One region of the Paenibacillus sp. GQ49 genome, then DNA from elsewhere that is predicted to be linked to it. Evidence: riboswitches for the same ligand, from Rfam matches in the RefSeq annotation. Region 1 holds a riboswitch; each other region holds the start of a gene.

Region 1 (3,158 bases):
TTATCCTTGATGAATTTACCGAATACATATCGGACGAGCGGTCCCAGAATGATTAACTGATATGGAAGCGCAAGGCTGAAGTTACGAGCAATGGTATGGAGATACGTACGGAGTACGGATGACCCACTTAATTGATCAGCGAGATATGCTGAAACCATCCCATACAAGGACATGATCAGAACCATGCCAATCACCATAAAAAATGACATAACGAGCACACCCAAACTCTACATAAGTGAACATTTCGTGAACAATTATGATTTTTCCAATTTAAAATTGGATTTGACAACCATGTAGTACAGCCCTATGATATCCCTTAAAATGGTAGAAACATTCACTACATAAGGAGGTTTTTGATTGTGAGTTTTCAAAAGCGCATTGACCACGTCGGCATTGCCGTTCGTGATCTGGAGACCACGCTGCGTTTCTACACGGAGATCGTTGGTCTTGAATTGAAAGACCGGGTAACCCACACCAACGGCGTCATTCAGCTCGCCTTTCTTGGCTTCAATGGAAGTAACGAGACTGAGATTGAGTTAATTCAAGGATACAGCGACAAGCTGCCTTCCGAAGGTACGGTGCACCATTTTGCGATCCACGTGGATGATCTTGATTCTGAGTACAAACGCATTCAATCCACCGAAGCCGAATTTATCGATGGAGAGATTATCACACTGCCTAACGGTTACCGCTATTTCTTCATCTATGGACCTGAAAAGGAATGGATTGAGTTCTTCCAGCGCTAAGAAATGGAGTTGATTTATGAACATTTTAATTACCGGCGCAGCCGGAAAAATTGGACGTGACTTGTCCCAACACTTGTCAGAGGCATTTCACCTGAGACTAACGGATTTAAATATCGACAGACTGCATACGTATCAAGGGACCGGCCATGAGATCATCACACTGGATGTGACAGACCCCGAAGCCTGTCAGCATGCTTGCGAAGGCATGGATGTGGTTGTACATCTGGCTGGAGATCCTTCCCCGAATGCCGGATTTTATGAATCGTTGTTGGACATCAATATCAAAGGTACATTTAATGTATTCCGTGCAGCTAAAGACCAAAGTGTACGAAGAGTCATTCTTGCAAGCAGTGCACAGACGATTGAGGGGTATCCCATTGATGCTCAAGTCTATCCGGACATGCCAACACGTCCACGGAATTTGTACGGGGTTAGCAAATGTTTTGGAGAATCGCTCGCTTCCTATTTTGCGTATACCGAAGGTTTACAAAGTGTTGCGGTACGTATAGGTGCATATGATGATTTTCAACCGGACGGACCAGTGCTGGAGGCAAGGGATATGAGCGCGTATATTAGTCCAGCTGACTTGTGTGATTTGATGTTCAAAGCAATTACAACTACCGATCTGGAACCCTTCACCATACTGCATGGGATCTCGAATAATCGGTTTAAACGATTAAATCTGGAAACCACTCAGAAACAGGTAGGTTATGACCCAAAATCCGATGCTTTTGCACTCAGTCAGATTGCCTTATATGATTCCCCACGATAATTATTGAAAATAACACATCTAAACAGGCTGATATACATATGTATAACGGCCTGTTTGATAAGTTCATACGTGTCCCCATCCAGTTCCTGACTGGACACGTTCCACCCGCTGGCCTATAATTACACCTAGTAATGCCCGTAACTTCATAGTTTCCCAGGGGAGTCGGAATTGGCCGGCTGAGAGTGTATCCCACCAAGATACTAACCCTTAGACCTGATCTGGATCATGCCAGCGTAGGAATCGGAGTATATCGAAATGGCACAGCCCTATGGCTGAACGCCACCTCTCTAACGCCTGCACGCGTCCCGGAATACGGGACGCTTTTTTAATGTTCTTTTATATAGCCAGAGAGCTAAAAAAGTGACGTTATCCAGATCTCAACTGGTATAAATCTTTCGATTTATGCAAGATGATTGGATATGAAGCCAAGGAGTACCCCGTGCCAATCGGCCGGACATACCGAAGGAGAGAACCACAGATGAAATGGCGTAAAACGATGGGATTGTTGCTCTTATGCGTGCTTATGGTGACTGTAGCCGCATGTGGTGGCAAAGAAGCTGCCCCAGCTGGGCAGAACGGCAACACAAATACGGAAAGCAGCAACGAAGGTAACACTGCCGCCCTGAAAGATATTAAAGTGGTGCTCGACTGGACACCAAATACGAATCACACAGGCCTGTATGCAGCTGTAGATCAAGGTTTTTACAAGGCCGAAGGCTTGAACGTGGAGATTGTACAACCAGGTGCCGGTGGCGCAGATACAATGGTTGCCTCGAATGAAGTGCCTTTTGGCGTAAGTTATCAGGAGAGTGTAACTCAAGCCCGAACACAGGGTGTTCCATTGGTCTCCATCGCAGCAGTTATTCAGCATAATACATCCGGGTTCGCTGCTCCGGCAGATCGGAATATCAAGTCACCGAAAGACTTTGAAGGCAAAACCTATGGCGGTTGGGGTTCCCCAGTCGAAGAAGCCGTGATGCAATCCATTATGGAAGGCGACGGAGCCGATGTATCGAAAGTGAAAAACATTAACATGGGTGACGCTGACTTTTTCACCGCAGTGAAACGGGATATTGATTTCGCGTGGATTTTCTACGCCTGGACGGGTATTGAAGCCGAACTGCGCGGGGAACCGATCAACATGTTATATGTGAAGGATTATTCAGATGCATTGGATTACTACACACCTGTCCTCGTAACCAACGAGCAAACGATCCAAAACGACCCTGAGTTGGTGAAAGCATTCCTGAAAGCCACTTCCGAAGGGTATCAATATGCGATTGATCATCCCGAAGACGCAGCGAATATTCTGATCAAGGCCGTACCGGATCTGGATAAAGACCTGGTACTGGCAAGCCAGAAATGGCTTAGTCCGAAATACACGGATGATGCCCCTCGCTGGGGTGAGCAAAAGCAGGAAGTATGGCAGAACTACACGGACTGGATGTTTAGCAAAAAACTGCTCGATGAACAGATCGATGTGAGCAAGGCATATACGAACGAGTTTTTACCCCAATAAAATTCTCATATAAAACGAACTTGATATTTACATGAGGACGGAGAGGACAGAAATAACGTGAAAAAGCGAAGCGCTCGCCTTTATCACCGGATTTTCCCTTAGAGAAAGGGAATCAAAAAAA
Region 2 (3,158 bases), on a different contig from region 1:
CAAGTTTCATGTGATGAAACATGAGGAGGGCATTATGCCATGGAAGATCGCAAGTTAACCGTCCGGGCTGTGGAGCGGGCGCTGGATATATTATTATGTTTTACCACACGCAGTGATCTGGGACTCACCGAAATTGCCAGCCAGATCGGCCTGCACAAAAGTACAGTGCACCGTTTGATGGCTACGCTGGAGGATCGAGGGTTCGTAATCCGCGATGCAGCAACAGAGAAGTACCGACTTGGCATCCGAATCTGGGAGCTGTCAGCTCATATGTCCCGCAGTGATGATCCCGCTATTCTGCTGCTGCCTGCGATGGAGCGACTGAGAGATCGATTGGGGGAGACCGTGAGTCTGTACCTGCGTGATGGCAGTGAACGGATTCGGATTCAGGCTGTGCAAAGTGATCAGGCGATTCGCCGAGTTGCTCCCGTTGGTGTTAGACTGCCGCTGTCTGTGGGCGCTTCCAGCAAAGTTTTGATGGCGTTTGCCACGGACGAGGATCGTGAAGAATTGATGAATGGTCCTGAATGGCCGGTATTTATCGATCCAGCGGTGTATTTGGCGCAAATGGTAGACATTCGGGATAACGGATATGCGACGAGTTATGAGGAACGTGAGCCGGGAGCTGCCGCGGTATCGGTACCGATTATGGATCGCAGAGGCAATATTGCAGCCGCACTCTCGGTATCAGGACCTGTCAGCCGACTTTCGCAGGAGACTTTGCACGAATACGCACCTGTGCTAAAGGAAGCGGCTACACAAATGGGGCTCATGTTATCCTGATGTTGATGTAAGGTCTGTCACCAATTAAGTTAGTAATTTGGAATATAAAGGTTGTTTTTATGTTCCGGTTGCGCTACTCTGTAATGGACGGCCCAACGGGGCCAGCTTCATTGAATATGAACGGCGGCTTATGTAAGCCGCAACTTATTAACGTTACTGGGGGAGTCCGAATTGTCCGGACTGAGACGGAATCGCATGAGATTCCGGACCCTTTGCACCTGATCTGGATCATACCAGCGTAGGGAAGTAATCGGCGATATGACCACAACCACCACATGATGTGACCCTTGTAGGGCTCCGTTAAGGAGCTTCATAAAGGTGCATTATTGGTGATGGACATTAAAAGTCGGTTCCTTCGGGGACCGGCTTTTTTATATACAGGGAACAGGCGATATAGCGCGGATTCTATGGGCCTCTTTTTCAATAACCTGCGAAAGTGGGCTTGGATGAGGAGGGAAGTCACCATAGATCCATGATCTGCGGCAGCCTTCGGTCTGTTGTGAACTGTACATGAATAATGTCTCCCCTGGTCTGGTGTAGGATCGCTCTTTCTTCTCTGCATTGCGCATGATTTGGGACAGGTACGTAAGCGAGCTAATGATGATGCCAACCCAAAACCAAGCGAACGAACACTGAGGAGGAGACAAGCGAACATGAGTACAGGAAATCAAACGGGACAACAAGCGATGGAACAGGAACATAACGATCAGCAGGTGGAAAAAGAAACAGGGGCGGCCGGACGGGTTCAGCCCTTTCCCGGCAGCCGCAAAGTCTACATTCAGGGCTCACGGCCAGACATTGCTGTTCCTGAACGTGAAATAGCCCTTCATGACACGAATACTCCCCAAGGGGTGGAGCATAACGAACCGCTGCGTGTCTACGATACGAGCGGCCCGATGACCGATCCCGAATTTCATGCGGATATCCGTGCAGGTCTGCCATCCCTGCGCACACGTTGGATCACAGAGCGTGGCGATGTCGAAGCTTATCAGGGCCGTACGGTTAAACCGGAGGATAACGGACTGAAACCCGGAGGGAAGAGAGCCGCTGCCGAAGAGTATCCCGGATTACGTGGCAAACCCTTGCGGGCACAGCCGGGACGCTGTGTGACCCAGATGCACTACGCGAGACAGGGAGTCATTACGGCAGAGATGGAATTCGCCGCCATTCGTGAAGGCGTGGAGCCGGAATTCGTGCGCCAGGAACTGGCGAGTGGAAGAGCCATCCTGCCGTCTAACATCAATCACCCGGAGAGTGAGCCGATGTTGATCGGTCGTCATTTTCATGTGAAGATCAATGCCAACATTGGCAACTCTGCTGTATCTTCTTCCATCGAGGAAGAGGTCGAGAAGATGACCTGGGCGGTACGCTGGGGATCGGATACCGTAATGGATCTGTCCACAGGCAAAGACATTCATACCACCCGGGAATGGATTATCCGCAATTCACCTGTGCCGATTGGGACGGTACCGCTGTATCAGGCGCTGGAGAAGGTGAATGGCGAAGCGGAAGCGCTGACCTGGGAGTTATACCGTGACACGCTAATTGAGCAGGCAGAGCAGGGCGTGGACTACTTTACGATTCATGCAGGTGTACTGTTGCGTTATATCCCGATGACGGCCAAGCGGATGACAGGCATTGTGTCTCGCGGTGGGTCCATTATGGCAGCATGGTGCCTTGCGCATCATCAGGAGAATTTTTTGTACACTCATTTTGAAGAAATCTGCGAGATTATGAAAAGGTATGATGTGGCGTTTTCGCTGGGAGATGGACTTCGTCCTGGCAGTATCTACGACGCGAATGATGAAGCACAGATGGCGGAACTGGCTACGCTCGGGGAACTGACGCAGATCGCGTGGAAGCATGATGTGCAGGTGATGATCGAAGGTCCTGGGCATGTGCCGATGCATAAGATCAAGGAGAATGTGGACTTGCAGATGGAGATATGTAAAGAAGCACCGTTCTATACGCTGGGGCCGCTGACGACCGACATTGCCCCGGGTTACGATCACATCACATCCGCCATTGGTGCGGCCATGATTGGCTGGTTCGGCACGTCGATGCTCTGTTATGTTACGCCAAAAGAACATTTGGGCCTGCCCAACAAGGATGATGTGCGGGAAGGGGTCATCGCCTACAAGATCGCGGCCCACGCTGCCGATCTGGCGAAGGGACATCCACGTGCCCAGCGCCGCGATGACGCATTGTCCAAAGCGCGGTTCGAGTTCCGTTGGCGTGACCAGTTCAACCTGTCACTGGACCCTGAACGTGCGCTGTCCTACCATGATGAGACGCTGCCAGCAGAAGGAGCCAAAGAAGCTCACTTCTGCTCCATGTGCGGACCAAAGTTCTGTAGCATGCGCATCACGCAGGAC
Region 3 (3,158 bases), on a different contig from region 1:
CCGTTGCTTGAATTAGAAAAAGAAATGATGAATATTACGGACCAGATGGCAGATGCAGATCCAGACAAGCTGGAGCAGTTGCTGGAAGAGATGGGCGATATTCAGGAACAACTGGAACAGGGCGACTTTTATCTGATTGACGTAAAAGTGGAAGAGATGGCCAATGGACTTGGTTTGTCCGCAATTGGTCTTGATCGAGATGTCGCAGCTCTAAGTGGTGGACAACGTACCAAGGTGCTTCTTGCCAAGCTTCTGCTCGAGAAACCTACAGCTCTTTTGCTGGATGAGCCGACCAACTATCTGGATGTAGAACACATTGAATGGTTGTCACGTTACCTGAAGGACTACCCGCACGCGTTTCTCTTAATCTCCCATGACACGGAATTCATGAATGAAGTCGTAAATGTCATTTATCATTTGGAATTTGCCAAATTAACGAGATATGCAGCGAACTATAACAAGTTCCTCGAGATGGCTGATATGAATAAAGCCCAGCATATTGATGCGTACGAGAAGCAGCAAGAGTACATCAAGAAGCAGGAAGATTTCATTCAGCGTAACAAGGCACGTGCTTCAACTTCAGGTCGAGCGAAGAGCCGGGAGAAACAGCTGGACAGAATTGAACGTATTGATCGTCCAGATGAAGCGGCCAAACCAACATTCAAATTCAAGGATGCCCGTGCGAGTAGCAAAACGGTCTTTGAGGGCATTGATTTTGAAATTGGATATACGTATCCTTTGCTGCCTAAGATGACAATGACAATTGAACGTGGTGAGAAAATTGCCATCGTAGGTTGTAATGGTGTGGGTAAATCGACGCTGTTGAAAACCATCCTGGGAAAAATATCTCCACTCAGTGGAAAGACCTTTTTGGGAGATTATCTCGAAACGGCCTATTTTGAGCAGGAAGTTCGTGCTGGGAATATCACGCCGATTGAGGACGTCTGGAATGAGTTTTCACATTTGACCCAAAACGAAGTCCGGGGTCATCTCGCTCGCTGTGGGTTGAAAAACGAGCACATTACCCGTCCGCTTAACATGCTGAGTGGTGGAGAGCAAGCCAAGGTTCGTTTATGCAAACTCTTGATGCGTGAAAGCAACTGGATTCTATTCGATGAGCCGACAAACCATCTGGATGTCACAGCTAAAGCGGAGTTGCAGCGTGCTTTGCAAGAATTCAAGGGAACGGTGTTACTGGTATCTCATGAACCTGATTTTTACGAGGGTTGGGTCACCAAAACATGGAATGTCGAAGAATGGTCTGAGAAAAACTAGACGATTTAAGACAATGTTTAACAGAAATGACAGTGACAAAAAAATCCGTCTATGGTAACATAAGCTACAACTTCATATGAACACTAGGGGGGCCGCACGATGCGGCTGAGATGGAAGAATGCGATTCCGGACCCTTTGCACCTGATCTGGATCATACCAGCGTAGGGAAGTGGCGAGCGCGTTTCAGTGAATGACAGCAAACGGCAATTCGAAAGGATTTCAACCGTCTGCTTAACGAATTGAAACATGCAGTTGCGTGTATAACGTTATGGCTATAAGGTCTATAGCTTTATTGCACGAAATGAACTGTATGTATCAGTCAGTCATCTGGTCCTATAATTAATACGCAGCCACTCCCCTACGGGAGTGGCTTTTTTGTGTTTTCATAGCATTCATGCCTGGAAGGAGATGAACAGTACGGTATTTTCTCATGAACATGTACACGGATCATTTGAACTGCATGTTGTATCTACGGGTTCAGGGGATCAGGCATCTTTTGTAAAAGCTGCAAAGGACGTTTGGCCATGGGTGGACTATATTCACATACGAGAAAAACAACTCACATGGCAAGACAAGATCGGTTGGGCTGAAAGTCTGCGCAGCATTGGCGTTCCATCTTGCCGGATCGTCATCAATGGTTCAGAGCTGCCTTCACAGAATGACATCTATGGCGGTGTACATTGGGGGCAAGATGCGATACGAAACTATAACCCTGCTGTTATACGCAATGTGCAACGCCTTCGTCTGGGTGTATCTGTTCATTCAATCGATGAGGCAAAAATCGCTGAAGAACGGGGAGCCGATTACCTATTCTTTGGGCATGTCTTCTCAACCAACAGTAAGCCTGATCTTGAACCAAGAGGATTATATGCTCTGGCTGAAGTGTGCTCTGGTGTCTCCATTCCTGTCATGGCGATTGGGGGCATCGAACCGGGAAACATTCACGCTATTCGCTCTGCAGGCGCACAGGGAGTCGCTGTGATCTCGAATGTATGGGCGAGCGATTCCCCGGATCAGGCGGCTGCATTATTAAGGCAGGCTATCGTTGATACATAAAGTCTGAGCCGCTGAATCAAGGAGATGAGCTGATGAAGAAGATCATTACTGATAGACCGGATAAGGTTCATGCAGAAACGATTATTGTAGGCGGAGGGGTTGTTGGTTGTGCCATTGCATATGAACTTGCTTCCCGTGGACAGGATGTGCTGTTGCTGGAGCGTTCGGTGATTGCAGGAGGCACTTCTTGCGCAGCAGCTGGAATGCTGGCGGCCGACAGTGAGGATTTTGCTCATCCTTTGATGGCTAAGCTTGCCAGGCAGAGTAGACAGTTACTTACCGAGCAACAGGTGCTAATGGCTACACTCAGTGAGGTAGAGACTGGTCTGCAACGCCAGGGATTCCTAACTCCTTTTCGTTCATACAGTGAATTAAGTAGTTATAAGGACAATCGGAAGTCTGCGTTGTCTACTTCTGCTGATGAGGTGTGGTGGGATCGTTCCGTTGTGCAACAGGAGGCATCATGGCTTAACAGAGATACGTATGGAGCCTATTACAGACCTTACGAGAGTGAAATTCTCCCAGTCCACCTAACGAAGGCATACGCCGAATCCGCTCAAGCAATGGGAGCACGGGTTATGGAGGACATACAGGATATACGTGTGCAAGCAAACGAACACGGTGTGCAGGGAATCACCACATCGATCGGTGAGATGAGATGCAAACATGTCATTATAGCGGCTGGATTACAGAGTGAAGAGTTGATGAGACATGTGAATCTGAGCTTGCCTGTGTGGTCGGTAAAAGGTGAAATAGCCGCCGTTCAGTTCTCAGATGAACATGCAGGGTACAGACCTGACAGAACGGTGTATGCAGAGGATATCTAT
Region 4 (3,158 bases), on a different contig from region 1:
AGACTATGATTTTACAAAAAAGTTGTTATCCTGAATTGATTTCAATTCTTATTATCTAAATAATTTCGCAATAAAGACAAAACGAACCTACCGAAACAAATATTTTCGGTAGGTTCGTTTTTAAGTAAATTTATATATTCTAGGCTCCAAATCTCTGACGATAACCGCACTTTCGACACAACTCTTCTACAGCTTCGCGTTTGGAGAAGCCATATACCAGATTGTTCGCTCGCTCACCCTCAATAATCTCCGAGAATGACTTCTCGTGCACATTACCCAGGTTAATCACACCCTCGCCATCGAGACAGCATGGAACCACCGTTCCATCCACAAGCACAGCTGCCTGACTACGTAATGCATGGCAAAAACCTTTGCCGTCATCTTCAGGTGCATCCAGACTTGGCCACTGGAACTCATGGTCCTGATTCAGGTATACATTTGGGGCAATTTTGACCCCACTGCCTGGAACTACTTTTTCCTCAATACGGAAGTCCAGATTGAACTCACGTTCCAATACTTCAAGGGTCTCCCGATTTCGATTCATCTGAGCATTTGTGAAGTTATCCTGTGTCAGATTCCACAGCCGGAATGAGATGATGACATTGTGCTTAACGGCCTCGTGTACAAAGGACAAAATATGACGCAGGTAACCGTCACGGTCTGTTGAACCTTCATGCCCATCGAAGCTGTGCAGGGAGAAATTCATCTGCCGCAGCGCCGGTTTGCCAAGCAATTTATGCTGAGTCTTGGGCAAGAGTGTACCATTCGTTGTAATGTTCACCTTGAGTCCCTTCTCATGTGCAGAATCAAGCAACAGATCTATTTTGGGATGCAACAAGGGTTCGCCTTTAACATGTAGATAAATATGATTGGTGTGTGGTTTAACTTGTTCCAGTATATTGTTGAAGACTTCAGGGTCAATGAATCCTTTGGCACGCTGCGTCTGTGGACAGAAGCTGCAAGCCAGATTGCAGATACTCGTGATCTCAATATATACTTTTTTGAACGTTTTCAACTTGAGTCCCCATTCTGCCTAGGAGGGCGAACAATCCCACCTGCATTTTGTGATCCGGCCTATACGGGCCATCCCTATTATATCGGGTTCATGAGCTGAGGTAAATTGTTCGGTTGTTCGGGTCTGACTCCAAGTTCATCTCAAGAATTCCATCATGCTGCCTCTTTACAGTTCATGTTCAAGTGATATATGCTGAACACACAACTGCATATCTTGAACTTTTGCACTAGGGGAGCCTTGCGGCTGAGACGAATATGACTATTCGGACCCTTTGAACCTGATCTGGATCATACCAGCGGAGGGAAGTGGAGCGGCCTTTTAGTAAGCGGAATTTTATCATGTATATGTGAAGATAAACTGCGGATCTAACTTACAGACCCACTCATTTCTCCGGAAATGAGTGGGTCTTTTTTGTTTCTTTTGGCAGAGTACAAGATGCCGTTGTTATTCCAGCAGTCTGACATCAAGGGGGTGAGGATCAGATGGATAACCATGTAACCATTCACAACATAAGCTTTGCTTTTCCCGAAAAAAAGGATTCCCCCGTGCTCTCCAATGTCTCGCTTCAGGTTCAACAAGGAGAATTTGTCTCGCTCATCGGCTCCAGCGGATCAGGTAAAAGCACGCTCTTCAAGCTGCTCGCAGGCTTGCATGAGCCAACCGTTGGCACCATCGATATAGCTGATGTACCGCAAGGACAAAGGCTCGGACGAGTCGCTTATATGCCGCAGAAAGATCTGCTGTTATCCTGGCGAACCGTCATGGAGAACTGCATGCTGCATGCCGAGCTTGCACCAGGCCGACAGGACTGGGACAAGTTACGGGCAAACATCCTAGCTGGGTTGGCAAGGTTCGGCCTGTCAGGTTATGAGCAGGCCTATCCAGATGAGTTATCCGGCGGCATGCGGCAGCGAGTGGCATTGCTTCGTACCTTGCTTACAGGCGGGCAGCTCATGTTGCTGGATGAACCCTTCGGTGCACTCGATGCCTTAACCAAACGAGAAATGCATCGCTGGTTGCTGGAGCTGTGGGAGGACTTTGGCCAAACCGTGTTGTTCATTACACATGACATTGAAGAAGCCCTGCTGTTAAGTGACCGTATCATTCTGTTAACTCCAGGGGGGCAAGGTCAGAAGTTGCGTGAGGTGACGGTTCCTTTACCACGCCCAAGGCATTCGGACATGATCTACGAACCGGCTCTCGTGCAGATGAGGCAACAACTGGAGGAACAATTACATGCAAAATGATAGAGCTGAGGTTAGCGTTTGGACGTGGTGTTCAAAGTGGCTCTCTAGGTCGTTTTCCCAATATGGTCTGTTCATTATGCTCATGTTCTTATTACTGGCGATCTGGGAAGTGATTGTGCGTATGGGATGGGTGCCCTCCTTTATCATTCCTGCACCCACGGCCATCGTAAGCTCACTGGTTGAGCATCGCCGTCTGCTGTTGACCATCCATCTGCCTGCTACCTTTATGGAGATTGTTGTTGGTTTTGTCTTGTCCATAGTGACTGGAATTACGCTGGCAACAGGCATGCATATGAACCGATCGATTGAAAAGGCCTTGTATCCCTTCATCGTGATCAGTCAAACCATACCGCTGATTGCCTTGTCTCCCGTATTTATCTTGTGGTTTGGTTACACGTTGTGGAGCAAAGTCGCGGTGGTATTCTTAATCTCATTCTTCCCCATTGTGGTCAGTACCTACGATGGACTCCGCCAAGGCGATCCGGAACAGCGTGAACTGCTGCTCACCATGGGCGCCAGCAAGTGGGATATTTTTCGCAAACTCCAGGTTCCACTGGCACTTCCCTCTTTTTTCTCGGGGCTAAAGATGTCTGTGGTGTACTGTGTGGTTGGGGCGACGATTGGCGAATGGCTTGGTGGCAGCAAAGGTCTCGGATACTTCAGCCGCCGTATGTCCAGCAACATGAACACGGATGCGATGTTTGCCGCCATTTTGCTGTTATCCCTGCTTGGAATCGTTTTGTTTGCACTGATTGCCTGGCTGGAGAAACGGTTTAGCATACGGCGTCATCGTCATGGAGGCAACAGAAAAGTTGGATAATACTTAGATAGAAATTTGATGTAAATACAAGAGTTACAATCTTCAAAACATACCTTGTGCACAAATTCAGCAGCAT

Evidence for each region. Region 1 has a riboswitch for thiamine pyrophosphate ahead of AC6CIF_RS20115 (ABC transporter substrate-binding protein). Riboswitches for the same ligand answer to the same signal wherever they lie in the genome.
Region 2: it holds a riboswitch for thiamine pyrophosphate, as region 1 does, so the genes downstream of both, thiC (phosphomethylpyrimidine synthase ThiC) here and AC6CIF_RS20115 (ABC transporter substrate-binding protein) in region 1, are expected to answer to the same signal.
Region 3: it holds a riboswitch for thiamine pyrophosphate, as region 1 does, so the genes downstream of both, AC6CIF_RS17090 (thiamine phosphate synthase) here and AC6CIF_RS20115 (ABC transporter substrate-binding protein) in region 1, are expected to answer to the same signal.
Region 4: it holds a riboswitch for thiamine pyrophosphate, as region 1 does, so the genes downstream of both, AC6CIF_RS29290 (ABC transporter ATP-binding protein) here and AC6CIF_RS20115 (ABC transporter substrate-binding protein) in region 1, are expected to answer to the same signal.

Annotation. Positions count from the first base shown of each region.
Region 1 is NZ_JCAXEL010000012.1:76,976-80,133, forward strand. It holds gene AC6CIF_RS20100 (DUF2798 domain-containing protein) at 1-209, opposite strand, end outside; gene AC6CIF_RS20105 (VOC family protein) at 360-746, shown strand; gene AC6CIF_RS20110 (NAD-dependent epimerase/dehydratase family protein) at 763-1,518, shown strand; TPP riboswitch at 1,664-1,776, shown strand; gene AC6CIF_RS20115 (ABC transporter substrate-binding protein) at 1,997-3,037, shown strand.
Region 2 is NZ_JCAXEL010000024.1:49,289-52,446, forward strand. It holds gene AC6CIF_RS27790 (IclR family transcriptional regulator) at 40-783, shown strand; TPP riboswitch at 932-1,045, shown strand; gene thiC (phosphomethylpyrimidine synthase ThiC) at 1,470-3,158, shown strand, end outside.
Region 3 is NZ_JCAXEL010000009.1:70,657-73,814, reverse strand. It holds gene AC6CIF_RS17095 (ABC-F family ATP-binding cassette domain-containing protein) at 1-1,275, shown strand, start outside; TPP riboswitch at 1,351-1,460, shown strand; gene AC6CIF_RS17090 (thiamine phosphate synthase) at 1,651-2,331, shown strand; gene thiO (glycine oxidase ThiO) at 2,364-3,158, shown strand, end outside.
Region 4 is NZ_JCAXEL010000027.1:75,006-78,163, forward strand. It holds gene AC6CIF_RS29285 (radical SAM/SPASM domain-containing protein) at 140-1,015, opposite strand; TPP riboswitch at 1,234-1,336, shown strand; gene AC6CIF_RS29290 (ABC transporter ATP-binding protein) at 1,498-2,262, shown strand; gene AC6CIF_RS29295 (ABC transporter permease) at 2,252-3,082, shown strand.